4 regions of the Pseudomonas sp. SYWMCR5 genome follow, and region 2 is predicted to be linked to each of the others. Evidence: riboswitches for the same ligand, from Rfam matches in the RefSeq annotation. Region 2 holds a riboswitch; each other region holds the start of a gene.
The links. Region 2 has a riboswitch for cobalamin ahead of cobW (cobalamin biosynthesis protein CobW). Riboswitches for the same ligand answer to the same signal wherever they lie in the genome.
Positions count from the first base shown of each region.

Region 1: another riboswitch for cobalamin. It lies ahead of AC2CGW_RS08400 (ABC transporter ATP-binding protein); the one in region 2 lies ahead of cobW (cobalamin biosynthesis protein CobW).
Region 3: another riboswitch for cobalamin. It lies ahead of cobO (cob(I)yrinic acid a,c-diamide adenosyltransferase); the one in region 2 lies ahead of cobW (cobalamin biosynthesis protein CobW).
Region 4: another riboswitch for cobalamin. It lies ahead of AC2CGW_RS08915 (CbtB domain-containing protein); the one in region 2 lies ahead of cobW (cobalamin biosynthesis protein CobW).

Region 1 covers NZ_JBXUNH010000002.1:541,930-549,098, reverse strand. The annotation lists gene AC2CGW_RS08425 (aldehyde dehydrogenase family protein) at 1-352, opposite strand, end outside; gene ptrR (putrescine utilization regulator PtrR) at 471-1,334, shown strand; gene AC2CGW_RS08415 (acyloxyacyl hydrolase) at 1,565-2,086, shown strand; gene AC2CGW_RS08410 (FecCD family ABC transporter permease) at 2,209-3,231, opposite strand; gene AC2CGW_RS08405 (ABC transporter substrate-binding protein) at 3,231-4,199, opposite strand; gene AC2CGW_RS08400 (ABC transporter ATP-binding protein) at 4,196-4,972, opposite strand; cobalamin riboswitch at 5,085-5,290, opposite strand; gene paaZ (phenylacetic acid degradation bifunctional protein PaaZ) at 5,373-7,169, opposite strand, start outside.
Region 2 covers NZ_JBXUNH010000002.1:931,141-938,309, reverse strand. The annotation lists gene AC2CGW_RS10085 (MerR family transcriptional regulator) at 1-157, opposite strand, end outside; gene AC2CGW_RS10080 (helix-turn-helix domain-containing protein) at 211-1,095, opposite strand; gene pobA (4-hydroxybenzoate 3-monooxygenase) at 1,261-2,445, shown strand; gene AC2CGW_RS10070 (ankyrin repeat domain-containing protein) at 2,586-3,233, opposite strand; gene AC2CGW_RS10065 (LysR substrate-binding domain-containing protein) at 3,397-4,278, shown strand; cobalamin riboswitch at 4,324-4,521, shown strand; gene cobW (cobalamin biosynthesis protein CobW) at 4,621-5,688, shown strand; gene cobN (cobaltochelatase subunit CobN) at 5,692-7,169, shown strand, end outside.
Region 3 covers NZ_JBXUNH010000001.1:578,468-585,636, reverse strand. The annotation lists gene hda (DnaA regulatory inactivator Hda) at 1-64, shown strand, start outside; gene AC2CGW_RS02645 (C40 family peptidase) at 190-831, shown strand; gene AC2CGW_RS02640 (C40 family peptidase) at 967-1,503, shown strand; gene AC2CGW_RS02635 (hypothetical protein) at 1,539-2,117, opposite strand; cobalamin riboswitch at 2,254-2,473, shown strand; gene cobO (cob(I)yrinic acid a,c-diamide adenosyltransferase) at 2,618-3,229, shown strand; gene AC2CGW_RS02625 (cobyrinic acid a,c-diamide synthase CobB) at 3,226-4,524, shown strand; gene bluB (5,6-dimethylbenzimidazole synthase) at 4,521-5,171, shown strand; gene cbiB (adenosylcobinamide-phosphate synthase CbiB) at 5,168-6,076, shown strand; gene cobD (threonine-phosphate decarboxylase CobD) at 6,069-7,061, shown strand; gene AC2CGW_RS02605 (cobyric acid synthase) at 7,058-7,169, shown strand, end outside.
Region 4 covers NZ_JBXUNH010000002.1:683,045-690,213, reverse strand. The annotation lists gene AC2CGW_RS08935 (DUF1272 domain-containing protein) at 1-178, opposite strand, end outside; gene cobM (precorrin-4 C(11)-methyltransferase) at 242-994, opposite strand; gene AC2CGW_RS08925 (cobalamin biosynthesis protein) at 1,027-1,419, opposite strand; gene AC2CGW_RS08920 (CbtA family protein) at 1,419-2,108, opposite strand; gene AC2CGW_RS08915 (CbtB domain-containing protein) at 2,119-2,304, opposite strand; cobalamin riboswitch at 2,404-2,625, opposite strand; gene AC2CGW_RS08910 (hypothetical protein) at 2,795-3,526, shown strand; gene AC2CGW_RS08905 (alpha/beta hydrolase) at 3,542-4,426, opposite strand; gene AC2CGW_RS08900 (metal-dependent hydrolase) at 4,617-5,702, shown strand; gene AC2CGW_RS08895 (TraX family protein) at 5,651-6,418, shown strand; gene AC2CGW_RS08890 (LysR family transcriptional regulator) at 6,447-7,169, shown strand, end outside.

The DNA.
Region 1 (7,169 bases), 390 kb from region 2:
TCTCGATCTGGGTGGCCTCGGGGGCGAGCATGGCCGGGCCGTGTTCGGCGTACCACTGGCACAGGCCGATGCACTTGGTCACTTCGCCGCGAGCCTGGGTGATCGGCTTGCCGATCTCGCGGGTGATCATCACCGCGAAGGCTTCATGGTTGGCCTGCAGGGTATTGGCCAGGGCGATCAGGTATTCGCTGCGCTGACCCAGCGACACCTGGCGCCACTGGGCGTAGCCGACCTTGGCGCGTTGCAGGGCAGCGTCCAGTGCGGCATCGGTGTCGTAGGGGTAGGCGCCAATCTGTTCGCCGCTGTACGGGTCGACGGAAATGGCATGGGTCAGGCTGCTGATCTCGCTCATGGCGGGTCCTCTTGTTGTCTTGGCGGTGTCGTATTCGACTGAAGGCCAGACTAGAGGCGTGCAGCTTTAATGAAAACTGAATAATAATGAGCGAAACATTCACGAATGGAGAATGGCTGTGGACCTGGTGCAACTGGAAATGTTCAAGGCGGTGGCCGAGCACGGCAGCATCAGCGCTGCCGCCCAACACATCCATCGGGTGCCGTCGAACCTGACCACCCGTATCAAGCAGCTCGAAGAAGACCTGGGGGTGGAGCTGTTCATCCGCGAAAAGAGCCGCCTGCGCCTGTCTCCTGCGGGCTGGAACTTCCTTGAATACACCCGGCGCATCCTTGAGCTGGTGCAGGAGGCACGCTCGACCGTGGCCGGCGAAGACCCGCAAGGCACCTTTGCCCTCGGCTCGCTGGAGAGTACTGCGGCGGTACGCATTCCGGCAGTGCTGGCAGCCTATAACCAGCGTTATCCGAAGGTCGACCTGGATCTTTCCACCGGCCCTTCGGGGACCATGCTCGAAGGGGTGCTGTCGGGGCGGCTGGTGGCAGCCTTCGTCGATGGCCCGGTGCTGCACCCGACACTGGAAGGCATGCCGGTGTTCGAGGAGGAGATGATGGTCATCGCCCCCTTGAACCACGCTCCGGTCAGCCGCGCCCAGGACGTCAACGGCGAAAGCATCTATGCCTTTCGCGCCAACTGCTCGTACCGGCATCACTTCGAGAGCTGGTTCGTCAAGGACAAGGCCGTCCCGGGCAAGATCCACGAGATGGAGTCGTACCACGGCATGCTCGCCTGTGTCAGCGCCGGTGCAGGCCTGGCCCTGATGCCGCGCAGCATGCTCGACAGCATGCCCGGCGCCAGTACCGTCAGCGCCTGGCCGTTGTCCGAGGATTTTCGTTACCTCAAGACCTGGCTGGTGTGGCGTCGCGGTACGGTGTCACGCAGCCTGAGCATGTTCATCCGCCTGCTGGAGGAGCAGGCCGGCTGAAGGGTTCAAGGCGAAAAAACCGATACCTTGCTAACTTTTTTCCTATTCGATAGTGGCAAATGACTTTCATCTTTTATCGCGGCTGACGATAATCAGAAAAGTATTACTACTTGTGACCCCAGGTGGGATGGCCTGGGGCGCAAGCGAAGAACGAGAGGCCAAGCCTCCACTTGCTGCAGGCACGCCCCACCAGGGCACCTGCCCGTGAAGACCTTCTGGAGTAGTCATTGATGAAAACCCGTCTTGCCACCTCGCTGGCCGCCGCCGTGCTGGCCCTTGCCGGCGCCAACCTGGCCCAGGCCGCGCAAATCTCTGGCGCCGTGGGCGCCACCAGTCAGGGCGACATGACCTATCGCATCGGCCTGTCGTTCGACTGGGACAAGAAGTGGCTGCAGAGCAGCACCGGTCACCTGACCGGTTACTGGGATGGCGCCTACACCTACTGGGAGGGCGGTGACTACAGCGGCGCCCACTCCCTGTCGTTCAGCCCGGTGTTTGTCTATGAGTTCGGCGATTCGGGCTACGTCCCGTTCATCGAGGCCGGTATCGGCCTGGCCGCCTTCTCCAAGACCGACGTCGGTGATCAGAAGCTGGGCTCGTCGGTCAACTTCGAAGACCGCATCGGTTTCGGCCTGAAGCTGCCGGGTCAACAGAAGATCGGCATCCGCGCCACGCATTATTCCAACGCCGGCATCAAGCAGCCGAACGACGGCATCGAGTCGTACGCGCTGTTCTACAGCGCCGGCTTCTAGGCGCTGCCTGTGCACCGTCGGTATCGGGCCGACGGTGCATCACTGGCGGGCGATCAGTACCTGCCTTGCCACCCGATGTTCGAGCAGTTGCTCATCCACCCGTCGATCCACGTCCGTGCATGTCAGGCCTTGCGCCTCAGCAAGAGGATGAAGAACAGGCCGCCGATGGCCGCCGTAGCGATGCCGATTGGCAGATCCTGCGGGGTGATCAGGGTGCGTGCGCCGACATCGACCCAGATCATGAACAGCGCCCCGAGCAAGGCGCAGGCCGGTAGCAGGCGGCGATGCTCGGCGCCCACCAGGCGACGAGCCACGTGGGGCAGCATCAGACCGACGAAACCGATGGCGCCCGACAGCGACACCAGCACACCGGTCAGCAACGCCGTACCGACGAACACCTTGGCCCGCACGCGCCGGGTGTCGAAGCCCAGGCTCACAGCGGTCTGCTCGCCACTCATCAGCGCGTTCAGCGCCCGCGCCAGGCTCATCAACAGTACGAAGCCCGCCAGCACGCAAACGGCCGGCAGCCACAACAGCGACCACTGCGCCAGGCCCAGCCCGCCGAGCATCCAGAACATCACCGAGGCGGCGGCATGCGGGTCGCCGGTGTAGAGCAGCAGGTTGGCGGCGGCCATTACCACGAACGACACCGCCACCCCGGCCAGCAGCAGGCGATCGCTCTCCAGGCGCCCACCGCGGCTGGCCACGCCGAGCACCAGCAACATACTGCCCAACGCGCCGATGAACGCGGCCAGGGGCAGGCTGAAGGCCCCGGCGAACGGGCCGAGAAACAGCACCACCAGCACTGCGCCGAACACCGCCCCGGAGCTGACCCCCAGCAGGTGCGGATCGGCCAGGGGATTGCGGGTCACCGCCTGCAGGGCGCCGCCGACCATTGCCAACCCTGCGCCGACCAGCGCCCCCAGCAACACGCGCGGTGCGCGGATCTGCCAGACGATCTGCGCCTGGCCGCGGCTCCAGTCGCCGCTTGCCCCCAGCCCCACCTGCTGCAGGACAATGCCGACCACTTTGCCCAATGCGACCTGCGCCGAGCCGAACCCCAGCGACAGCAGGCACGACAGCAGCAAGGCCAGCAGCAGCGAAACGATCAGCAGGCGATAGCCCGCAGGGCTGCGAATCGGCATCAGCGGCGGGCCTCGGCGAAGCGCTGCGGATGCAGGGCCGTGGCCAGGGTCTCGATGGCCTGGGCGTTCTCCACCGACGGTGTCACCTCCAGGTACGACAGCACCACGAAGCGCTGCTTGCGGATCGCCTCGACACTGCCCAGCGCCGGGTGGTGCAGGAGGAAGTCGCGTTTGTGCTGCCAACTGGTGGGCCCGTAGTCGACGATCACGATCACCTGCGGATCGCGTTCCACCACGCTCTCCCAGTTCACCTGGGTCCAGCTGGCGGCCACATCGCTCATGACGTTATCACCTCCTGCCGTGCTGATCAGCGCCTGCGGCATCCCCAGGCGCCCGGAAGTGGTGGGGCGGTCTTCACCGCTGTCATAGAGGAATACGCGCGGCCGTTGCTTGATCTCGGCCATCTGCGCCGCAACGCGCTCGACGCGTTGGCGGAACTGGCCAACCAGCGCAGTGGCGCGCTCGCGCACATCGAAGATCCGGCCAAGGTTGTCCAGGTCGCGGTAGAGGTCTTCGAGGCTGGCCTGGCGCTGGGGCATGATCCAGGAGCACGACTCGCTCAGTTCATACACCGGGATGTCGAAGGGCGCGAGGGTCTGTGGGGTGACCGGCCCGCCGATGCGCATGCCGTAGCTCCAGCCGGCGAGGAAGAAGTCGGCGTTGGCATCGAGCAGGTTTTCCACCGACACGTAGCGCGGCGCCAGCTCTGGCAGCCCGTCAAGTGCTTCGCGCAGGCTTGGGTCGAGGGTTTTCCAGCCGCTGATGCCGCTGTAGCCGGCCATGTGGTCGCGCAGCCCGAGGGCCAGGAGCATGCCGGTGAGATTGATGTCATGGCTGACGGCATGCTGCGGCGCATGGGTGAAGGTGACGTCGCGCTCGCAACTGCGCACGGTCAGTGGATAGTTGTCGGCCTCGGCGGCCAGGGGCAGGGCGGCCAGCAGGGCCAGGCTGGTGAGCAGCGATTTCATGCAGGGCTGATCCAGGTAATGCGTGGATGGGAGGCCAGCGGGTGGCGGTCGACCAGGGCCTGTACGCCGAACACCTCGGCCAGGCATTGCTCGGTGAGCACGTGTTCTGGCGTGCCGTGGGCGACGATGCGCCCGGCATCGATCACGTACAGCCGATCGCAGAAGGCGGCGGCCAGGTTCAGATCGTGGAAGCTGGCCAGCAGGCTCAGGCCGGTGCTGCGCAGTTGCTGCAACAGGGCCAGCTGGAAGCGTGGGTCGAGGTGGTTGGTCGGCTCGTCGAGGATCAGCAGCCGAGGTTGCTGGACCAGTGCCCGCGCCAGCAGCACGCGCTGCTTTTCGCCGCCCGACAGGCAGACGAAGGCGTCGAGGGCGCGCGGCAGCAGGTCGAGCCTGGCGAGGGTGTCGTCGATCAGGCTCGGCTCGCCGTCGCCCTCGAACCAGCCCAGATGCGGGGTGCGGCCCATGGCAACGACGTCACGCACGTTCAGGCCGAAGTCTTCGGGGAACTCCTGCAGCATCACCGCGATGCGCTGGGCGACCCAGCGTGGGTTGCGCTGCCAGATATCCTCGCCATCGAGGTGCACCTGACCGGCGCTGGGGCGATTGAAGCGGTAGGCGCAGCGCAGCAGGCTGGTCTTGCCACTGCCGTTGGGGCCGATCAGACCGACGAATTCACCGGCGCCGATCTGCAGGTCGATACCCTCCAGCAGCGGCTGCCCACCGCTGTGCGGCGACCAGTGCAGGCCTTGGATGTGCAGGGTAGGGCATGACATGGATGAACCAACCGTCGCAGGGTGAGTGATACCCGAACGGTGGAGGTGCGCGCAGCTGTCGCGGGCGCGCGGCCGCCGCGAGAACCGGCCTGCGCCCGCCCACCGCGGGAGTTGCCAACTGCTGTGACAGGCCGGTCTCCGGGCTTGCGAGGGGCATGAGGCATTCACCTTCCCATGCCGTTGGCACAGTGGTGTATCGAATGCATCGCTCGCTTACCGTTGCGGGGGCAGCGCCGGACTGCTCGCAGGAGCGAGGCACCGGCTTCCCGTTTAATCCCCGGCTCGGCGGCAGGGGACACCTGAAACAAGGGGCGCATCTGAGCATTTATGGGGTGGGGAGTCAACCGTCCCTGTCGCGGGGCACACCCGCGCCAGGGCCGACACGTCAGGCCGGCAATGATCAGCCGCGCTTGAGCACCAGCGTCAGGATGTCGTAACTGGCCACCAGTTCACCGAGCTGGTTGGTCACCTCCACATCCCAGGCCACCACCCCTTGCGGCTGCCCCAACGGGCTGGTCTTGCCCTGGTCGATCTTGCGCTTGCAGGTCAGGCGCGCCTGGATCGTGTCACCGATGCCCACCGGGTTGATGAAGCGCAGGGTGTCCAGCCCGTAGTTGGCCAGCACCGGCCCTTCACCCGGCGACACGAATAGTCCGGCCGCCGCTGACAGCACGAAGTAGCCATGGGCGATGCGCTTGCCGAACTGCGACTGCTTGGCGGCGATCTCGTCGAAATGCATGTAGAAGTGGTCGCCCGACAGGCAGCCGAAGTTCACCAGGTCCGCCTCGGTGACGGTACGTCGGTGGGTCAGCAGCGACTCGCCGATGCGCAGTTCATCGAAGTAGCGACGGAACGGGTGCACCTCGGTCTCGATCACTTCAGCGCCACGCACGTGCTCGCCAGTGATTGCCGCCAGCATGCTCGGCGAACCCTGGATCGCGGCACGCTGCAGGTAGTGCTTGACCGCCCGCAGGCCGCCGAGCTCTTCGCCGCCCCCCGCACGCCCGGGGCCGCCGTGCTTGAGCTGTGGCAGCGGCGAGCCGTGCCCGGTGGACTCCGGCGCAGCCTCGCGGTCGAGCACCAGCAGACGGCCGTGCCAGGCGGCGGCCGCGGGAATGGCCTTGGCGGCGATGGCGCGGTCGCGGGTCACCAGGGTCGCCACCAGGCTGCCCTTGCCTCGTGCGGCCAGGGCCAGGGCTTCGTCCAGGTCGTCGTAGGCCATCAGGGTGCTGACCGGGCCGAACGCCTCGATATCGTGGGCGCCGCCCTCGGCATGCGGGTCGCGTGCGTGCAGCAGGGTCGGGGCGAAGAACGCACCTTCGGCCACGCCTTCGCCCACCGGCGAAAAACCGTCGCTGGCGCCGAACAGTTGGTCGCAGCTTTGCAGCAGGCTGCGCACGCGCTCGCCGACATCACGCTGCTGGTCGTGGGAGGCCAGCGCGCCCATGCGTACGCCTTCGACCGCCGGATCGCCCACCACCACCTTGGCCAGGCGTTCGCGCAGGCGGGTGGCGACGGCATCCAGGTGCCTGGCCGGCACGATGGCGCGGCGAATGGCCGTGCACTTCTGGCCGGCCTTGGTGGTCATCTCGCGCACCACCTCCTTGATGTACAGGTCGAACTCCTCGTCGTCCGGGGTTACATCCGGCCCGAGGATGGCGCAGTTCAGCGAGTCGGCTTCAGCCGTGAAGGGCACCGAGTTGCGCACCAGGTTCGGCGTCATGCGCAGCTTGGCGGCGGTGTCGGCGGAGCCGGTGAAGGTCACCAGGTCCTGGCCCTGCAGGCGCTCGAGCAAGTCGCCGGTGCTGCCGATCACCAGTTGCAGGCTGCCGGGCGGCAGCAGGCCGGATTCGTCGATCAGGCGCACCACGGCTTCGGTCAGGTAGCTGGTGGACGTCGCGGGCTTGACGATGCACGGCATGCCGGCGAGGAAGGTCGGCGCGAACTTCTCCAGCATGCCCCAGATCGGGAAGTTGAAGGCGTTGATGTGCACCGCCACGCCTGCCCGTGGCACCAGGATATGGCTGCCGGCGAAACGCCCTTGCTTGCCCAGCGGGATGGCCGGGCCTTCGTGCAGCAGGTTGCCCGAGGGCAACTCGCGGGTGCCGATGCCGGAGTAGGAAAACAGCGTGGCATTGCCGCCTTCGATGTCGATCCAGCTGTCGGCCCGGGTCGCGCCGCTGTGGTGGGAGAGGGC
Region 2 (7,169 bases):
TCAGCTTGAGGGTCACCTTGTCACGCGCCGAATAGATGCGCTCCAGGCCGCGACGCTCGGGGCTCAGCAGACCCTGCTCCTCGTAGAAGCGGATGGCGCGGGTGGTGATGTCCAGCTCGCGGGACAGGTCGGAGATGCTGTAGGTCTGGCTGCTCATGCTCGGGCTCGGGGGTGGAATGTGAGTAAGCTAAAGGCAGGTTGACGTATACGTCAAGGTGATTGCGCAGTACCGCTGCGTCGATAGGCATTGGGCGTTTGGCCGCTGAGGCGTTTGAAGAAGCGTGCGAAGTAGGTGGGATCGCTGAAACCCAGGCTGTCGGACAACTGGCCGATGCTCATGCGCGTGTAGGTCAGGTTGCGCCGCGCTTCGAGCAGCAGGCGCTGGTGGATCACCTGCAGCGCGGTCTGCCCGCTCAGCGCGCGGCACAGCTGGTTGAGCTGCAGGCTGGTGATGCCCAGGCGAGCAGCAAACTCATCGACCGACAGGTGCTGGCGGTAATGCGCTTCGACCAGGCGCAGGTAGTGCCCGAGCAAGTGGCGGTCGCGCTCGTCGCGGTTGCGCGGTGCCTGGCCCAGTTGTTGGCGGCGGCTGATCCACACCATCAGGGCGGTCACCAGCGCCTGCAGCATGGCGGCGCGAGCGGGTGCGCTGCCCTGGTACTCCTGCTGCAAGGTGTCGATCAGCCCGCGCAGGCGCGTGCGGTCGCGGCCCAGCGGGTAGCATGCCGCCGATGCCAGCACCGCCAGGGGTGCACCCAGGCGCTGCTCGAGGTCGGTCACCAGCGCCGTACCGAAGGTCAGTACATGGCCCTGGATGTCGGCGCTGAAGCGAAAGCCATGCACCGTCAGCGGTGGCACCACCTGGATCGCTGCCTCGTGGATCTCGCTATGTCGGCCTTCGATTTCCACCAGCGCGTGCCCGCGCTGCACGTAGAGCAACTGGAACAGTTCGGCGTGCTGGTGCGGCTTGATCTCCCAGTGGTGCAGGCGGCTGCGTGCCGGGATCGATTCGCAGTGCAGCAGATCGCTGCCGGGCCAGGCGTGGTTCTCGCCATAGAGCTGGAACAGCGGTACGCCGGGAAGGGAGGATTTCATGGTCGGGACACCTGTGCGCTGATCGCACGGAATTTTGAAAAGTGCAGATTTTTCATCGGATATGACACCTTTTCAGCTTTTTGCGCCAGTAAAAATGCAGGGGCTAACCCGAATAACGTATGCCGGCTGCCGCCAGTACGGCATCGACAAGGCGAGACAACAACAATGAAAACCCAGGTTGCGATCATTGGCGCCGGCCCTTCTGGCCTGCTGCTTGGTCAACTGCTGCACAAGGCGGGCATCGACACGCTCATTCTCGAACGCCAGACCCCTGAGTACGTGCTTGGCCGGATCCGCGCCGGCGTGCTGGAGCAGGGCACCGTCGACCTGCTGCGCGAGGCCGGGGTATCGGCGCGCATGGACCGTGAAGGGCTGGTGCACGAAGGCGTCGAACTGCTGGTGGCAGGGCGTCGCCAGCGCCTGGACCTCAAGGCTCTGACCGGTGGCAAGACGGTGATGGTGTACGGCCAGACCGAAGTCACCCGCGACCTCATGCAGGCCCGCGAGCAGAGCGGGGCGCCGATCGTGTATGGCGCGAGCAACGTGCAGCCGCACGGGCTCAAGGATGAACGGCCCTACGTGACCTACGAGAAGGACGGCCAGTTGCACCGCGTCGAGTGCGATTACATCGCTGGCTGCGACGGTTTTCATGGCGTTTCGCGCCAGAGCATTCCGCAGGGTGTGCTCAAGCAGTACGAGCGGGTCTATCCGTTTGGTTGGCTGGGCTTGCTGGCCGATACCCCGCCGGTCAACCACGAGCTGATCTATGCGCATCATGACCGTGGTTTCGTGTTGTGCAGCCAGCGCTCCACCACCCGCAGCCGGTACTACCTGCAGGTGCCGCTGGACGAGCGGGTGGAGAACTGGCCCGATGCGCGTTTCTGGGACGAACTCAAGGCTCGTCTGCCCGAGGACGTCGCGGCGCGCCTGGTCACAGGCCCTGCGCTGGAAAAGAGCATCGCGCCGTTGCGCAGCCTGGTGGTCGAGCCGATGCAGTACGGGCACCTGTTCCTGGTGGGGGATGCGGCGCATATCGTGCCACCGACCGGGGCCAAGGGCCTGAACCTGGCAGCCTCGGACGTCAACTATCTGTATCGCATCCTGGTCAAGGTCTACCGCGAAGGTCGCAGCGACCTGCTGGAGCGCTACTCACCGCTGGCGCTGCGGCGGGTGTGGAAGGGTGAGCGTTTCAGTTGGTTCATGACCCAACTGCTGCATGATTTTGGCGAACACAAGGATGCCTGGGACCAGAAGATGCAGGAGGCGGACCGGGAGTACTTCCTGTCGTCCGATGCCGGCCTGGTGAACATTGCCGAGAATTATGTGGGTTTGCCGTACGAGGAAGTGTAGGAACAACTATCTCGCTCAAAATCTAAAGGCCCGCCCAATCCCCTTGTGGGGGCGGCGGTTCGGCGCCCCGACTTGTCCCGCGAACACGGGCGTAGCCCGTGCCATCCACCGCAGCGTACTTGGCACGGGCCAGCGGTTCATCACCGCTCCAGCAACGCCACCATCTCTGCATACCCGCGCGTGCGCGCATGCTCCAGCGCCGTCACGCCATCCTTGTCGGCAATCGCCGGGTCCGCGCCGGCCGCCAGCAGCCGTCGCACAATGTCCACATGGCGCGGACCGCCGTCGCCAAGGATCACCGCCTCGAGCAAGGCGGTCCAGTGCAGCCGGTTGAGGTGGTTCACGTCCACGCCAGCATCGATCAGCATCTGCACTGTTTCCACATGGCCACGCTCCGCCGCCGGAATCAGCGCCGTGCCGCCGTAGCGGTTGGTGCTGGCGAGGTCGGCGCCGTGCGCCAGGGTCAGGCGCAGGATCTCGTTCAGGCCGCGAGCGCCGGCATACAGGTAGGGGCTGTCGTGGATGTTGTCCTTGGCGTTCACATCGGCGCCGGCCTCGATCAGCACCTTGGCCGCGTCGATGTGGTTGCCGTGGGTCGCGGCCAGCAGAGGTGTGCGCCCTTGGCCATCGCGGCTGTCGAGCGCCACCGGTTCCTTGAGCAGGCGACGGATGGCAGGTGCATCGCCGCGCTGGGCGGCATAAAGCAGGCGGGTATCCATGGACGTGGTCTCGGCGTGGGCGGCAAGGCAGGTGAAGGCCAGCAGGCAGGCGGCGAGGGTGTGGCGCATGCGTAGGGCTCCTGAGGCAAAGCCTCATCCTAGGGAAAAAGTTGCAGGCAACTGAAACGAATTATCTGGATGAGCTGTAGTGGATTTCCGAATACATCAACGTTGCCCGCCTCGAAGGGCCATGCTAGAAGTCAGCGTCATCATTTGAAAACCGAATACCCTCATGTCCATCAGCGTAAAACCGAATAGGGCTCTGTTCGATCTCGACCTGTTGCGCGCCATCGTCGTGGTCGCCGATTGCGGCAGCTTCACCACGGCTGCAGCCCGTCTGCATTCGACCCAGTCGACCATCAGCCAGAAGGTACGACGCCTCGAGGAGATGGTCGGCCATCGCCTGCTGGTGCGTGGCAACCGCGACGTGCTGCCCACCGACGCCGGGCAGACGCTGCTTGGCTATGCCAGGCACATGCTGGCGCTGAACGACCAGATGCTCGAGGCCCTGGCCGGGGCCATGGTTGGCGTCACCGTGCGCCTTGGCGTGCCCGAAGATTTCGTCGGCGGGCGAACCACCAATACGTTGTCGGCGTTCAGCCGCCTGCACCCGCAGGTCAAGCTGGAAGTCACCAGCGGCCTGTGCCGCGACCTGAGCCAGGCCTACGACAATGGTGAACTCGATCTGGTGCTGCTCAAGCAGCGGCGCAACAGCCGCGAGGGGGTGTCCTGCTGGCCCGAGCGCCTGCAATGGATCGACAGCGTGCGCATGCCGGCCTTCGAGCTTGACCCGGTGCCCTTGGTCACCTTTCCACCGCGCGGGCTGTACCGCGAAGACATGATCCATGCCATCGAAGGCATGGGCCGGCGCTGGCGCATCAGCTTCACCAGCTCCAGCCTTTCCGGTATCCAGGCCGCGGTGGCCGATGGCATGGGCGTGAGCTTGCTGCCGCCGCGCGCGGCCACCGCCGAGCACCGAGTACTGGGGGCGGCGCAAGGTTTGCCGGAGGTGGACAGCTACGAGATCGTCATCGTCCACCGGCCAACGGCCGATGTGATGGTCAAGGCCCTGGCGCAGGTGCTGACCGAGTTGCTGGCCGGGGGTGGCATCTGAAGGCTCCGATCAGCGTCAGACGGTTGACCACCTGCGCACCACTGCGTAGCCTTGCCGCTTCGAGGTTCTCCGGCGCTGCCGGAGCTAAGACGGGAACGCGGTACAAGCCGCGGCTGCCCCCGCAACTGTAAGCACTGAACAGGGTCGACACAGCCACTGCGCCCGCGCGCGGGAAGGCGTCGTCCTGACGGCTGGAGGTCGTGCAGTGCAAGCCAGGAGACCTGCCTCGCAACGTATTCGACTTTCAACCGGGCGGGGTGATCCGGTGGCGAGCGAGCCCGGCCGGTCGGTCGTGGCTTTCGTCCCGCATGCCCGCACCATTGCTGCCAAGGGCATCGCCACATGAAAACACTGGCCAAACTTCCCGTCACCATCGTCACCGGCTTCCTCGGCTCGGGCAAGACCACCTTGCTGCGCCACATGCTCGACAACGCCCAGGGGCGACGCATCGCGGTCATCGTCAACGAGTTTGGCGAGCTGGGTATCGACGGCGAAATCCTCAAGCAGTGCAGCATCGGCTGCACCGAGGAAGAGGCCAACGGCCGCGTCTATGAGCTGGCCAACGGCTGCCTGTGCTGCACCGTGCAGGAAGAGTTCTTCCCGGTGATGCGTGAGCTGGTCGCTCGCCGTGGCGACCTGGACCACATTCTCATCGAGACCAGCGGCCTGGCCCTGCCCAAACCGCTGGTGCAAGCCTTCCAGTGGCCGGAAATCCGCAATGCCTGCACCGTCGATGCGGTAATCACCGTCGTCGACAGCCCAGCCGTGGCCGCCGGCACCTTCGCCGCCTACCCGGACCAGGTCGACGCGCAGCGCAAGCTCGACCCCAACCTGGACCACGAATCCCCGCTGCATGAGCTGTTCGCCGACCAACTGGCCAGTGCCGACCTGGTAGTGCTGAACAAGGCTGACCTGATCGACGCCGAGGGCCTGGCCAAGGTCCGCGCCGAAGTCGCCGAGGAGCTGCCGCCGGCCGTCAAGGTGATCGAGGCCAGCAGCGGTCGCCTGCCGCTGGATGTATTGCTGGGCGTGGGTGCCGAGTCCGAAGTGCACATCGATGGTCGTCGCACCCACCACGATTCGCACCACGACGGCGACGATCATGACGATCACGATCATGACGCCTTCGACTCCATCTCCATCGACCTGCCTGAAGCGGACGAAAGCCTGCTGCTCGATGCCCTGACGCAACTGGTCACCGAGTTCGGCATCCTGCGCGCCAAAGGCTTTGCCGCGATCCCCGGCAAGCCGATGCGCCTGTTGATCCAAGGTGTGGGCACGCGCTTCGACAAGCACTTCGACCGCGCCTGGCGCAGCGACGAGCCGCGCATCACCCGCCTGGTGCTGATCGGCCAGGACCTTGACGCGGCACAGTTGGAAGCGCGCCTGCGCCAGGCCCTGGGCGCCTGATCCATGCACCTGCTGCGGACCCAGCCCGGCGGCTTCGTGCCGGACGACAGCATTGCCGACCTCGGCCAGACACCCGCCGAGCTGGTGATTCTCTGCAGCGGTGACTCTCACCTGGCACTGCTCGCCGAAACCGCCGAGCAGTTGCCGGACGATTTCCCCAGCCTGCGCCTGGCCAACCCCATGCAGGTGCAGAACCACGCCTCCGTCGACCTGTACATCGATGAGGTGTTGCGCCATGCCAAGGTGATCCTGGTATCGCTGCACGGCGGTGTCGGCTACTGGCGCTATGGCGTCGAGCAGTTGGTCGAACTCGCCGCGCGTGGCGTGCAGTTGATCCTGGTGCCCGGCGATGACCGCCCCGACCCGGAGCTGACACAGTTGGGCACGGTGCCGGCCGAACAGGCCGAGCGGCTCTGGCACTACCTGCGCCAGGGCGGCAAGGCCAATGCGGCCAACCTGTTCAATTGCCTGGCCAGCCAGTGGCTGGGGCGCGACTATGCCTGGGACGAACCCCAGCCGCTGCCGCGCACCACGGTCTACCACCCCGGCAAGCCCAGTGCAGGGCTTGAAGACTGGTTCCCCGAGTGGCACCCGGAGCATCCGGTGGCGCCGATCCTGTTCTACCGCTCGCACCTGCAGGCCGCCAACACCGGGTTCATCGATGTGTTTTGCCAGCGCTTGCAGGCCGCCGGGCTGAACCCGTTGCCGATCGCAGTCGCCAGTCTCAAGGAGGCGGCCTGTCTCGAACAGGTAGAGGCCTGGCTCGACGAGGTCGGCGCCGAAGTGGTCATCAACACCACAGGCTTTGCCTTGTCCAGCCCCGAGCGGCCCAACCTGCGTCCGCTGCGCCGCGACGTGCCGGTGTTGCAGGCGATCTGCGCCCAGGACAACCAGCCCGGCTGGGAAGCCAGCGAGCAGGGCTTGGGTGCGCGCGACCTGGCCATGCACATCGCCTTGCCGGAGCTGGACGGGCGCATCATCACCCGACCGGTCAGCTTCAAGGACCTGGCCTGGCGCAGCGAGCGCAGCCAGTCCGATGTGGTCTGCTACAAGGCCCACCCCGAACGCATGGATTTCGTCGCAGAGCTGGCACGGCGCTGGGTCGAGCTGGCGCGACTGCCCAATGCCCAGAAGCGCGTGGCGCTGGTGCTGGCCAACTATCCGACCCGCGACGGGCGTATCGGCAATGGCGTGGGGCTCGACACGCCTGGCGCCGCGCTGAACATCCTGCATGCCCTGCAGGCCGAGGGTTATCCGGTTGCTGGCTTGCCGCAGACGGGCACGGCGCTGATTCACGAACTGCTCGGCGGCGTGACCAACGACCTGGATCACCTCGACCAGCGCCCCTGTGCCCAGAGCCTGTCTCTGGACGACTACCTCGCGGCCTTCGCCTGCCTGCCCGAGGCCAACCAGCGTGCGGTGCGCGAACGCTGGGGCGCGCCTGAGCAAGACCCGATGTTCCGCAGTGGCCGGATGATGAT
Region 3 (7,169 bases), on a different contig from region 2:
GGCCTCGCTGCAGGCCCAGCGCAAATTGACCATTCCCTTCCTCAAGGAAACCCTCGGCTGGTAACCCTGAAAACACCGGGCCAGAGCGGCAAAACGCAAAAGTCACATTTTTTTCGATAAAATTTGCAAATAGGTCCGATAGAAGGCATAGTTTCCCCCTTCTAAAGGATTACAGACACGGTCGTGCCCATGCTCAAGCGCTTCGCACCCCTCGTGCCACTCGCACTCGTGACCCTGCTTTTTGGCTGCGCGGCCCAAGGCCCGATTTCCCAGCCCCAGGATCACCCATCGGTCACCGCGCAAACCGCGGTCAAGGCCAAGGCGTCGCATTCGTCGGTATTCGATGAAGAAGACCTCGCCACCGATGAAGACCTCCAAGCCTTCTCCAGCAACAGCAAGCCCTACCAGCTGCCCGTCCTTGCAGACAGCATCCTGGAGCGCGGCATGTCGCTGATCGGCACCCGTTATCGTTTCGGCGGTACTTCCGAGCAGTCCGGCTTCGATTGCAGCGGCTTCATCGGCTACCTGTTCCGCGAAGAGGCCGGCATGAACCTGCCGCGCTCGACCCGCGAGATGATCAACGTCGACGCACCCAAGGTCGCACGCAACAAGCTCAAGCCAGGTGACCTGCTGTTCTTCAGCACCAATGGCCGTGGCCGTGTCAGCCATGCCGGCATCTACCTGGGCGACAACCAGTTCATCCACTCCAGCAGCCGCCGCAGCGGTGGTGTGCGCATCGATAACCTCGGTGACCGCTACTGGAGCAAGACCTTCATCGAAGCCAAGCGTGCCCTGGCCATGGCGCCGACCACTACCCTGTCGCGCAACTGATATCAAAATGCTGTATCCTCGCACGGCGGCGTAGCTGAAAAGCTAGCCGCCGTGCGCATTTACGAATAGCGTCTAATCTAAATCCTTAACTCTTTTTTCGGCTGCGGCCGATTGGTCTCAGACAGGTTCTGACCCATGGCGATGATGACGCGCTTCGCATTCCTCTCCCTGGTGGCACTGCTTGCCGCCTGTTCCAGCCGTGCTCCGGCCCCGGCACCCGTGGCCAAGCCGCAGGTTACCTTCATTGACCAGCCTTCCTCGTCGCCCGTGGCTGACGACGTGCTGATCCGTGCCATCGGTCTGGTCGGCACCCCGTATCGCTGGGGCGGCAACACGCCGGACTCGGGCTTCGATTGCAGTGGCCTGATCGGTTATGTGTACCGCGATGCGGCGAACATCAGCCTGCCACGCTCGACCCGCGAGATGATCGTCATGCGTGCGCCGACCGTGAGCATCAACGCGCTGCAGTCCGGTGACCTAGTGTTCTTCGCCACCGGCGGTGGTTCGCAGGTAAGCCATGCCGGGATCTACGTGGGTGAGGGGCGCTTCGTGCATGCGCCGTCCACCGGCGGTACGGTGCGGCTGGACTACCTGTCGAACAGCTACTGGTCCAAGGCCTACCTGCAGGCCAAGCGGGTGTTGACGCCGGGGCATCTGGCGCAGAATCCCTGAGATCGTCGGGGCTGCACAGCAGCCCCGACGTACATTCAAGCCTGCTTGAGCAGCAGCGCCACCCCCGGATGGTATTGCCCCGACTCGTTATGCAGCTTGCGGTACGCATACGGGAAGTACCAGGCAATCGCACAGGCCGTGTGCTTGTTCAGGTCATCGACCAGATCCTGCAGTTCCTCGGGGCTTGCATTCTGCCCCGCCTTCCACGGGCTGACGAACAGCGCCCCGGCCTTGAGCTGGCTGGGATAGGCTGCCAGCCGCGCCAACGTCGCCGCCTCCTGCAGGGCCCCCGCCAGATCCAGGCGGGCGATCTTCGGCCAGCGCTGTTCAGTGTGCAGATGAATGGAGTGTTCGGCACCGGCAATCGACAGATCGCAGCGCCCTTCTCGCTCACCTTCGTCACGCTGCTTCTTGCTCTGATAGTGCTGCAGCGCCACCAGCTCGGCCTGCCAGGCCGCCGCGGCGAGAATACCGGCATTGGCCTGGGCACCATGCCAGTAGGGCGCGTCGCCGTCGCCGTGGATCTGGTTGAAACGGTCGATGCAGTCGATCCAGCGCTCCAGGGCCGGGCGCAGGAACTCCAGGTGCGGGTTGTTGATGATCAAGCCTTGCATGCCGCGCTCTCCTTTTATTATGGTCGCGTACAGCCGGTGATGGCTGTGTGATATCACTGCTTCAATAGTGAGACAAGCATCCAGATCAACCGTTCATCGTCCGCGTTTAATTGACGCTCCCGGTGCAACCCTCTAACCTTCGCGGCGTGTTTCAGGTGCTCTGCGGATCAGCTCCGGCAGGGTGAAACTGGGAAGCCGGTGGGCGCCAGCAGGGCGCGAATCCGGCGCTGCCCCCGCAACGGTAGGTGAGTCAAGGCCGCGCAAGGCCACTGGGTGTCCACACCCGGGAAGGCGCGCGGTTTCGGGCCAAGGCCCGGCTCACGAGCCCGGAGACCGGCCTGTCACTGCCAACGGCATCACGGAGGGTGATGCGCGCTGCCCCGTGGTGTCGCCACGGCTTTTGCGCGCTCCCTTCGCCTGCCTGCCTTGTTTTCTGTCGTTGCCTGGTGCCCGCCCGCGAGTGCCCGACCGGTGCGTCGACAGCTTGCGGAGAACCCCTGATGAGCGAATCCACCGAACGCGACGAACGCCACTTGGCGCGCATGCAGCGCAAAAAAGCGATCATCGACGAACGTATCGCCAACTCCCCCAACGAATGTGGCCTGCTGCTGGTGCTCACGGGCAATGGCAAGGGCAAGAGCAGCTCGGCCTTCGGCATGCTCGCCCGCGCGCTGGGGCATGGCATGCAGTGCGGGGTGGTGCAGTTCATCAAGGGTCGCAACAGCACTGGCGAAGAGCTGTTCTTCCGCCGCTTCCCCAATGAAGTGCGCTACCACGTGATGGGCGAGGGCTTCACCTGGGAAACCCAGGACCGCCAGCGCGACATCGCGGCTGCAGAAGCGGCCTGGGCGGTCTCCCGCCAGTTGCTGCAGGACCCGTCGGTGCAGTTCGTGGTGCTCGACGAGCTGAATATCGCCCTCAAGCACGGCTACCTCGACCTCGACCAGGTGCTCTCGGACATCCAGGCCCGTCCACCGATGCAGCACGTCATCGTCACGGGCCGCGCCGCCAAGCCGGAGATGATCGAGCTGGCCGACACCGTGACCGAGATGGGCATGCTCAAGCACGCCTTCCAGGCCGGTATCCGCGCACAGAAGGGCGTTGAACTGTGAGTCGAGCCACCCGTCATTGCCCAGCGGTGTTGATCGCCGCACCGGCCTCCGGCCAGGGCAAGACCACCGTCACTGCCGCCCTGGCGCGCCTGCACCGCAACCTCGGGCGCAAGGTGCGGGTGTTCAAGTGCGGGCCGGATTTTCTCGACCCGATGATCCTGGAGCGCGCCAGTGGCGCCCCGGTGTATCAGTTGGACATGTGGATGATCGGCGAGCAGGAGAGCCGCCGCCTGTTGTGGGACGCCGCCGCCGAAGCCGACCTGATCCTCATCGAGGGTGTCATGGGGCTGTTCGACGGCACGCCGTCGAGCGCTGACCTGGCGCGGCATTTCGGCGTGCCGGTGCTGGCGGTGATCGATGGCACTGCCATGGCCCAGACCTTCGGGGCCCTGGCCCTGGGGCTGGCGCGCTACCAGCCCGACCTGCCATTCGCTGGCGTGCTGGCCAACCGGGTCGGCAGCCTGCGTCATGCGCAACTGCTCGAAGGCAGCCTGACCGAAGGCTTGCGCTGGTATGGCGGGTTGTCTCGCGAGCGCGGCATCGAATTGCCCAGCCGTCACCTCGGGCTGGTCCAGGCCAGTGAGCTGAACGATCTGGATGCACGCCTGGACGCCGCCGCCGAGGCCTTGGGCGCCAGCTGCGATGCTGCCTTGCCGCCACCGGTGGCCTTTGTCGAGCCACAAACCGTGCACTCGGCCGCAAGCCTGGCCGGTGTGCGCATCGGTGTGGCCCGCGACGAGGCCTTCGCCTTCCTCTATGGCGCCAATCTCGACCTGCTGCGCGATCACGGCGCGGAGCTGGTGTTTTTCTCCCCGTTGCATGATCGCCACCTGCCTGTGGTCGACAGCCTGTATTTGCCTGGCGGCTACCCCGAACTGCATCACCACGCCCTGGCGGCCAACGCGCCGATGCGCGAGGCGATCCGCGGCCATCATGCCGAAGGCAAACCCTTGTTGGCCGAATGCGGCGGCATGCTCTATCTGCTCGATGCCTTGACCGACGTTGCGGGCGAGCGCGCCGAGCTGCTGGGACTGTTGCCCGGCGAAGCCGTGATGCAGAAGCGCCTCGCCGCCTTGGCGCTGCAGGCTGTCGAGTTGCCTGAAGGCACCCTGCGTGGCCATACCTATCACCACTCCCTGACCACCACCGAGCTTGTGCCCATCGCCCGTGGCCTGAGCCCCAATGGCGGACGTGGCAACGAGGCGGTCTATCGTCTGGGGCGCTTGACGGCGTCCTACGTGCACTTCTATTTCCCTTCCAACCCCGAAGCGGCGGTGGCGCTGTTGCGACCATGAACGAACACGCTTTCAGCGAGGCCGAGCGCGCTGCGGTCTACCGCGCGATCGGCGAGCGTCGCGACATGCGCCACTTCATCGGCGGCGACGTGGCGCCTGCGCTGCTTGCCCGGCTGCTGGCCGCCGCGCACCAGGCGCCCAGCGTCGGGTTGATGCAGCCCTGGCGCTTCATTCGGATCAGCCAGCGCGATCTGCGCTTGCGCATCCAGGCGCTGGTGGAGGAAGAGCGGATTCGCACCGCCGAGGCCCTCGGTGAGCGCTCCGATGCATTCATGAAGCTCAAGGTCGAAGGCATCGGCGAGTGCGCCGAGGTGCTGGTTGCCGCCTTGATGGACAAGCGCGAGCCGCACATCTTCGGCCGCCGCACCCTGCCGGAAATGGACCTGGCGTCGATGGCCTGCGCGATCCAGAACCTCTGGCTGGCCGCACGCGCCGAGGGGCTGGGGATGGGCTGGGTGTCGTTGTTCGACCCGCAGGCGCTGGGCGAGCTGCTGGGCATGCCGACTGGGGCCAAGCCGGTGGCGGTGTTGTGCCTGGGGCCGGTGGCGAAATTTTACGAAGCGCCCATGCTGGTGCTGGAAGACTGGGCGCGTGAGCGGCCGCTGAGCGAGATGCTCTACGAGAACCAATGGGGAGAGCGGCCATGAGCATCGCCTTGCTGACCGTGGCCGGTGTGGCGCTGGATGCGCTGTTGGGGGAGCCGCAGCGGCGTCATCCTCTGGTGGCTTTCGGCAACTTCGCCGGGCGTCTGGAGCAGCGCTTGAATGCCGGTGGCCGTGGCTGGCGCAGCCACGGCGTCAGTGCCTGGTTCCTGGCCGTGGTGCCCTTGACCCTGCTGGCGCTGATCCTGTCGTGGCTGCCCTACATCGGTTGGCTGGTGGACGCCCTGGCGCTGTATTGCGCGCTGGGCATGCGCAGCCTGGGCGAGCATGTATTGCCCGTGGCCCAGGCCCTGCGCCAAGGGGATCTGGATGAAGCACGGCGACGGGTAGGCTATCTGGTCAGCCGCGAGACCCGCGAGCTCGACGAGGCTGCCGTGGCCCGCGCCGCCACCGAGTCGGTGCTGGAGAATGGCAGCGATGCGGTGTTCGCCGCGCTGTTCTGGTTCGTCGTGGCCGGTGCGCCGGGCGTGGTGCTGTATCGCCTGAGCAATACCCTGGATGCCATGTGGGGCTATCGCAATGAGCGCTTCGAGCGCTTTGGCTGGGCTGCGGCGCGCATCGACGATGTGCTCAACTTCCTGCCGGCCAGGCTGGTGGCACTGACCTACGCGTTGCTGGGCAAGACCCGCCTGGCCTTGAGGTGCTGGCGCAGCCAGGCGCCACTGTGGGACAGCCCCAACGCGGGCCCGGTGATGGCCGCAGGGGCCGGCGCCCTGGGCGTGGAGCTGGGAGGCCCGGCGGTGTACCACGGCGAGCTGCACGAACGCGCCCGTCTGGGTGAGGGGCCGGTGGCCGATGCCGATGCCATCGAGCGCGGCTGGAGCCTGGTGCAGCGCGGCGTATGGCTGTGGCTGCTGGTGATCTGCACGGGGGCCTGGCTCTATGCTTGAACATGGTGGTCGCCTGCTGCGCGCGATGCGCCAGTACGGTATCGCACGCGAAGACTGGCTCGACCTGTCCAGCGGTATCGCTCCCTGGTCCTTCGCCATCCCACCGATTCCGCTGGATGCCTGGGCGCGCCTGCCCGAGGTCGAGGATGGCCTGGAGCAGGCCGCGCGCGCCTATTACGGTGTCGATGAGCTGCTCGCGGTGGCCGGTTCCCAGGCGGCGATCCAGGCCTTGCCGCATTTGCGCGCGCGCGGGCGTGTTGGCGTGTTGTCGCCGTGCTATGCCGAGCATCCGCACGCCTGGCAGCGCGCCGGGCATGAGCTTGTCGCGCTCGATGACGACCAGGTCGAAGAGGCCCTGGACAGTCTCGATGTGCTGTTGCTGGTCAACCCGAACAATCCGACCGGGCGCTGTGTACCGCGCGAGCGTCTGCTCGCCTGGCACGCTCACCTGGCCCGGCGCGGCGGCTGGCTGGTGGTGGACGAGGCGTTCATGGACAACACCCCGGCACACAGCCTCATCGACCAGAGCGGACGTGCTGGATTGATCGTGCTGCGTTCGTTCGGCAAGTTCTTTGGTCTGGCCGGTGTGCGTCTGGGCTTCGTCATGGCCGAGGCGCCACTGTTGCAGCGCCTGGCCGAGATGCTGGGGCCATGGACGGTCAGCGGCCCGACTCGAATCATCGGCCAGTCGTGCTTCGCCGACCATGCCTCGCAGCAGACGCAGATCCTGCGCTGCGCCGAAGCCAGCGCACGCCTGGCAGCACTGTTGGCCGAGTCCGGCTTGCCCGCCACTGGCGCCTGTAACCTGTTCCAGTACCTGCGTGATCCGCGCGCCGCGCAGTTGCATGACTTTCTCGCCCGTCGCGGCATTCTCGTGCGCCTGTTCGAAACGCCTGCCGCCCTGCGCTTTGGCTTGCCCGCCTGTGCGGCGGATGAACAGCGCCTGCGCCAGGCGCTGCAGGACTTCCAGAAGGAATCGGCATGACCACCCTCATGGTGCAAGGCACCACCTCCGATGCCGGCAAGAGCACGCTGGTTACCGCCCTGTGCCGCTGGCTGTTGCGCCAGGGTGTCGGCGTGGTGCCGTTCAAGC
Region 4 (7,169 bases), 250 kb from region 2:
TGCCGACCCGCGTCGGGCGTTGCCGCAATTGTCCTGCGCAATTCGGGCACTGTCCCTGCAGATGGTGCTCGGCGCAGCGGCGACAGAAGGTGCATTCGAATGAGCAGATCAACGCGTCAAGGGTATCGGGGGGCAAATCGGTATCGCAACATTCGCAATTGGGGCGTAGCTCGAGCATGGCGCAACTCCGGTACGGACAGTGATGCGCCAGTGTCGGTCGCTGGACGCTGGCTGACAATCCTCAGTCGCCGGGGCGATACAGGTGGGCGTGGCCGGCGCGGTACAAGGCCGAGTCGGCAAATGGCGCGTCGCCTAGCACGTGGCCGACGAGAATCAGCGCAGTGCGTCGGAAGCCTTTGTCGGCAACAGCGTCGACGATATCGGCGAGGCGGCCCCTGACCCAGTCCTGGTCGGGCCAGGTTGCGCGGTGGATCACTGCCACCGGGCAATCTGCCCCATAGTGCGGCAGCAGCTCGTCGACGATGCGCGGTAGATGGCGTACCCCCAGGTGGATGGCCAAGGTACTGCGGTGGCGCGCCAGGTCCGCCAGCTGCTCGCCTGCCGGCATCGGCGAGCGATCGCCGTAGCGGGTCAGGATGACGGTCTGCGAGATGTCCGGCAGCGTCAGTTCACAGCCGAGCAGGGCGGCGCTGGCGGCTGTGGCGGTGACGCCAGGAATGATCTGGTAGTCGATGCCCTGTTCGCGCAAGTGGCGGATCTGTTCGCCGATGGCGCCATACAGGCTGGGGTCGCCGCTGTGTACACGGGCGACATCCAGCCCCTTGTCATGGGCGTCGCGGATGGCGGCGATGATCTGCTCGAGGTGCAGTTCGGCGCTGTTGATCACGGTACTGGCCGTGTGGCCTTCAAGTACCGCGGGCGGTACCAGTGAGCCGGCGTAGATGATCACCGGGCATTGGCGGATCAGGCGTTGGCCCTTGACCGTGATCAGCTCCGGGTCGCCGGGGCCGGCACCGATGAAATAGACCGTCATGGCAAGTCCTTGAAACGTGAAATGAAAAGCGATTATCCGTTGCTGGCCAGGGCAAGGGTAGCGTCACCGAGCACCTGCCGAGTGACTGTCAGGATTGGCGAGCGCTGACCCTCGTCAGCCAGCGCCAGCGCTGCGCTTTCTGCCACTCCCCAACAGCCCGTGGCGTTGAAGGCCATTTCTGAGCGGTAACTGAGCAGGGGCAGGAATGGGTGCAGTTGCTGGGCGCTGTATAGCGTCAGGGGCAGGCCGAGTTGCTCGGCCAGTTGCCGCAGGCCGGGCTCCTGAGCCTTGAGATCGATGCTGGCGATACCACGCAAGGCGGCCAGCTTCAGGCCGTTGTCGGCCAGCGCAAGGTGCAGCAGGGTTTCCAGAACCGCCGCCGGGCAACCCCTGCGGCAGCCGAAACCGACATATAGCGCGGCCATCAGGCCTGCGCGGAGCGGCGGTAGAGCCAGGCGCTCAGCAGACCCAGTGCGACCCAGAAGGCTGCGTTGGTCAGCCAGGAGGCAACCTTGAACTGTGCTTCCAGCGCTTCGGGCGCCAGGCTTTCATGCACCAGTGGCTGAGGGGCGCCGATCAGGTGCGGTACCACCAGCAGCGCTGCGCCGAGCACCTTCAGCAGCCAGTGGCGCGCGAAGACCAGCAACGCCAGGCCCACAGCAGTGGCGGCGGCGGTGCCTATCCACCAGGTCTGGCGTTGACCCAGATCGGCTGCGGCGGTGCCAGGCAGTTCGGGTGGCAGGCCCAGGGTCGGTGCCAGGCAGAACACGGCGAAGCCGCCCAGGCCCCACAAGGCACCCGTACTGACCCGACCAGGTTCGCGCAGGCTGTAGAGTGCGGCGAGGATCAGCGCGAAACCGACTGCCACTACCAGATTGCCGCCGGCAGTCGACAGCACCCGCTGCCAGCCATCTTCCGGCGACCAGGCTTCTGCGTCGTGTTCATGGCCCCCGGCACCTTCACCTGTGTGTTCGTGCTGCTCGGTGGGCGCCGCGTTTTCATAGGTTTCGGCCTGGAGGATCAAGGGCGCGACCCAGAAACTCTGCAACAGCGTCAGCAAAAGTGCGGCGAGCAGGCCACTGAAGCCTGCAGTTCGAGCGATACGCTTGATCATTGTCGGGCACTCAGTGGCAAGGGAAGGCGGCGCTGTGGCGGGTATCGTGGGCAGCGTTGTGCACCGCCTCGAGATGGGAGAACCCGGCGAAGTACACCAGGCACAGGCCCAGCAGGCTGGCGCCGACCGCAACGACGAGGCGCTGGCTGAGGCTGACGGGGGTTGCGATGCTGTGTTTGGCGCTGGTGACGGACATGACGCATTCCTCTGCTTTTTTTCATGGGCGACAGGAAGCGCGGCAACCCCAGGCGAGAACCGCCCAGGGACATGCAACAGCGCCCGCCCACCGCGGGGTGTGATCACAAGACGTCGGGCCGGTCTCCGGGCTGACGAGCAGGAGCATGGCTCCTGGGGAGAGCGTCACCTTCCCATGCCGAACTGCCGACACAGTGGATCAGACGCTCGCTCGCTTACCGTTGCGGGGGCAGCACCGGACTTGTCAGGCTCATGAAGAGCCATTGACGCACCGGTTTCCCGTTTCACCCCTGCAAGGGGCACCCTACGTAATGTATTAGGAGATCACGGCCATGCTTTGGTCGTCAATTCTTGTTACGAATCGCGCAGGCGTAGCGACTGGAAATCATCAACCTGCCTTGCACGTCGCACTTTTTGGCGTTCAGGGGCTCTATGCATGGCCAGGCTGTGCCGATTTCCGGCCCGGCCGCTGACCCTGGACCCCGGTGCAGATGCCTGTTCCTGCCTATCGCCGCCGTGCCCGCCTGTCGCTGGTGGGTGTCTTGATCGCCCTGTGCGCGTGCACCGGGCAGCAGGGGCGCGACGTATTCACCCAGTTAGGCAATGGTCATCCCAGCGAGTTGTTCCAGACCAGTGTCGACCGCATGGCGACCTTGTCCATGCGCGACAACCTGCAGAGCCTGTATCTGCTGATGAACAAGCTCTACCTGCGCAACCCCAATCAGTGGAAGCAGTCCGGCTATCTGGACGCGGCCACCGCCGAGCGCCAGATCCGCCAGGCCATCGAGCAGCGCCAGCCATTGCCGCAACTGGGCGAGCGCCGTGACCTGGCGGCGCTGAGCTACGCCTTGAGCCCGGAGTTTCGTGGAGATCGAGTCGGGGCGTTCATCTATGCCATCGGCAGCATGTTGATTACCGCCCACGGTGGGCGCACCGAGTTCTACATGACCGATGCGATTGATCCACTGTTCGTCAATAACGCCGCGCGCAACATCGAAAAGGCTACCTGGATGCTCAGTCAGCGCCAGGACGCCAATGGTGTGTTGCTACTGTTTTCCAACGAAATCTCGGAGGAGGGCAGCAACCTCAGCTTTGCCGTCGAATTCGGCAAGATCGTGGCGCGCCTCGATCTGCTGGCGCAGATGCTGGATGAGCGTTATCGACGGATCGGCCTCAATTACGCGCAGAGCCTGTTATTGATGAATTTCCTGCCGGTGCAGTGATCGTTACCCGTGGTTTCACAGCAATGCTTCGATCGCGCGTCGATAGCGCTGGCCGGCCAGGCTCATGCTGTTGTTGTGGCTCGCTCCCGGCACCAGGAGCAAGGTCTTGGGCTGTTGGGCCGCCTCGAACAGCGCCTCGCTGAAGCGGGGGGGCACATACCGATCATCCAGGCCATGCACCAGCAGCAGCGGCAAACCGATATCGGCGATCTTGCCCAGCGAGTCGAATCTCTGCGACAGCAGCCAGCGCACCGGCAGTGTGGTATCGGCCACTGATGCCGCCGCGTCGCCAAGGGAGGTGAAGGTGGATTCGAGAATCAGGCCGCGCGCAGGTACAGGCTTACCTTGCTGGCGTGCCTGGCGTGCGAGCTCCGAGGCAAGCTCCACAGCGACCGCACCGCCCAGCGAATGGCCGAAGATCAGGCGCTTGCCCGGCACCGGCTGCAACTGGGCGAAGCGCTCCCAGGCAATTCGGGCGTCCTCGTAAACCGTGGCTTCGGACGGCAGGTCGCCTCGGCTCTGGCCAAAACCGCGGTAGTCCACGGCCAACACCGAATAGCCCATGGCGTGCAACTGCTCGATGCGGAACATCTGGCCGGTGAGGTTCCAGCGTACGCCGTGCAGGTAGAGTATCGCCGGCGCATCGGCGCGTTTGGCCGGCCACCACCAGGCATGCAGGCTCTGGTCGCCGGTGAAGTTGCGCGGGCGCAGGTCCAGTTCCTGTACGTCGGCCGGCAGGCCCCTGAACCAACTGGCCTGGCCCGGCTCGATACGAAACACCAGTTCGCGCTCCTTGTGCTGCAAGACCGCGCAGCCCGCGGGCAGGCCCACCACCAGCAGGGCCATGGCCAGCCACATGAGCCAGCGGCGTTTGAAGTGAGTGAGCAGGGTGTCGGTCATGGGTGTCATCAGGCTGCTGGGAATCGTCGTTTTTAGCAGAAGCCATGGCCTCGCTGCAGGCAATTTTTCCCGAGCGGTGCTGACACATGTTTGCAAGCTGTTTCCCCGGTGCCATCGAGGGGCTCTGCACGCTTGCCGCCGCGGGCGCCGAGGGGTAGGTTTCCCTGACCCTGCCGATGGAAGACTCACCTTGGACTCGATTACTCAAGCCGTACTCGGTGCCGCCCTGCAAGGTACGGTGCTCGGTCGCATCCAGGGCCGCCGTTCGCTGCTGTATGGCGCCGCGCTGGCCACCTTGCCCGATCTCGATGTGGTGATCCGGTATGCGGACCCCGTTTCGCAGATGACCTATCACCGTGGTTTTTCCCACTCGATCTTCGTCCTTACCGGTCTGGCGCTGCTGCTGGCGTGGCTGGTGGCCTGGGTTGGGCAAAGGCGCTGGCCCGACAAGGGATACCGTTGGCCCCGGTTGTTCGTGGCGTTCTGGCTGGTGCTGGTCACCCACCCTCTGCTGGACGCGTTCACGGTCTATGGCACGCAATTGTTCTGGCCGCTGCCGCTCATTCCCGAAAGCTGGGCGGCGGTGTTCATCATCGATCCGGTCTACACCGTGCCACTGCTGGTCGCTGTGATCTATGCCGCGTGGCGAGGGCTGAGCGGCAAGGCGATACCCCTGATGACGGCAGCCCTGGTGTTCAGCACGGCGTATCTGGGCTTTGGGCTGGCCGGGCGCATGGCGGTCGAGCAGCGTTTCCAGGAGGCCTTGGGCCGCCAGGGCGTTGCGGTCGATCACCTGCGTGCAGTGCCCATGGCCTTCAACAGCCTGGTCTGGCGGGTGCTGGCCAAGACACCGGATGGTCATTACTACGAGGGCGTGAGCAGTGTGTTCGACCGCGAACCGCCCGAGATGCAGCGCCTGTCGCTGAACCTGGAGGCCGCCAAGGTGCTCGAGGGCGTCGCGCTGCACGAGCGGCTGCGCTGGTTCACCGATGACTGGCTGCGTTATGACGTGGTGGGCGATGTACTGGTGGTAACCGACCTGCGCATGGGCATTCCCGGTAACTACACCTTCCGTTTCAGCATGGCTCACCGCGACAGCCAGGGACAGTGGGTGGTCGATACCCCGGCGAACTGGCGTGGCGGTGCCGCGATGTTCAACGGCCATGACCTGGGGCTGATCTGGCGTCGTATCCTCCAGCAGCAGCCTCCGCTGCCCCTGGCGGCCTGGACCACACGCTACCTGAACCCCTCGGCGCAATCCGAGGTGGGGCACTGAACGGCCGCTCGAGCGGGCTCGACCTGGTCAAGTGGACGGCGATCCTGAGCATGGTCGCCGATCATTTGCGCTACCTGTGGCCCAGTGCCGACGGGTTGTTCGTGATCGGGCGACTGGCCTTTCCACTGTTCTGCCTGGTCATCGCCTGTCATGTCGCGCGCGGCCAGCCAGGCGTGCTGTACACCCCCGCCAACGCTCGCTACCTGAGCTGGATGCTGGCCTTCTCGATACTTGCCGAAGGCCCGTACCGGTGGCTGGACAATGGCTCGCATACGCTCAACGTCATGCCCACCCTGACCCTTGGCCTGCTGGTCGCCTGGGGGGTGAGGCACCCGCAGCCTGCTGCGCGCATTGTCGGGCTCGGTAGTGCCGGGCTGGCGCTGGTTTTCAGTGATCGACTGATGTACGGCTTGCCGGGGGTGTTGCTGCCGGCGGCCTGCCTGGTGCTGTGGTCGCGAGGTTGGCCGGGATGGCTGGTGCCCTGTCTGTTGGCAATGGGCGCCAACCTGACCAACAGTTGGTTGCGGGCACATCCCTGGCAGCCTTTTTCCCTGCTGGTGCTGGCCACAGCTGCAATGGCACTGCCATTGGGTTTGCGGATGCTGGCCTACCAGGGGGCGTCCATCGTGCCTGTAGGGCGCTGGGCCTACGGGTTCTATCCCTTGCACTTGATGGCGATCAAGGCCTTGCAATACCTGGATCTGCCCCCATCCTAGGGAGCCTCGGATATCCAGGAACAGTCCCATGGAACCCAACCGCTTCGGCGACATCGCAGCCTTCGTCAGTGCCGTGAAGGCCGGCAGCTTCACTGCAGCCGCCGAGAGCCTGGGCCTGACCCGCTCGGCGGTGGGCAAGAGCATCGCACGCCTCGAATCGCGCATGGCGGTACGCCTGCTCAACCGCACCACGCGCAAACTGAGCCTGACCGATGAAGGCCAAGTGGCGTTCGAACGCTGGCGGCAGATCCTCGAAGACCTGGACGAAGTCGAGACCACCATGGCCCAGCGCCGCGGACGACCGACAGGCACCCTGCGCCTGACGGCCCCGCTGTCGTTCGGCCAGCGTCACGTGCTGCCGATCCTGGATGTCTACCTCAAGCAATGGCCGGAACTGCGCGCCGATATTCGCTTCACTGACCGTTTCGTCGATCTGGTGGAGGAGGGGGTGGACGTTGCCGTGCGCATCGGTGCGCCCAAGGAGGACTCGCAACTGCTGACGCGTACCGTGGCGTGGCAGCAGTTCGTCACCTGCGCTGCGCCCGAGTACCTGCAGCGCCATGGTGTGCCCCAGGTACCGGCAGACCTCTATGGGCACGACAAGATTGCTTTTCTGGCGGGCGAGAAGGCCAGCCCCTGGCGTTTCCACACCGATGAAGGGCTGCACCTGTGCGAAGAGCCCGGGCGCTTGAACATCGACAGCTCCGAGGCCATGCTCGATGGCGCCCGCGCCGGTTTCGGGCTGATCCAT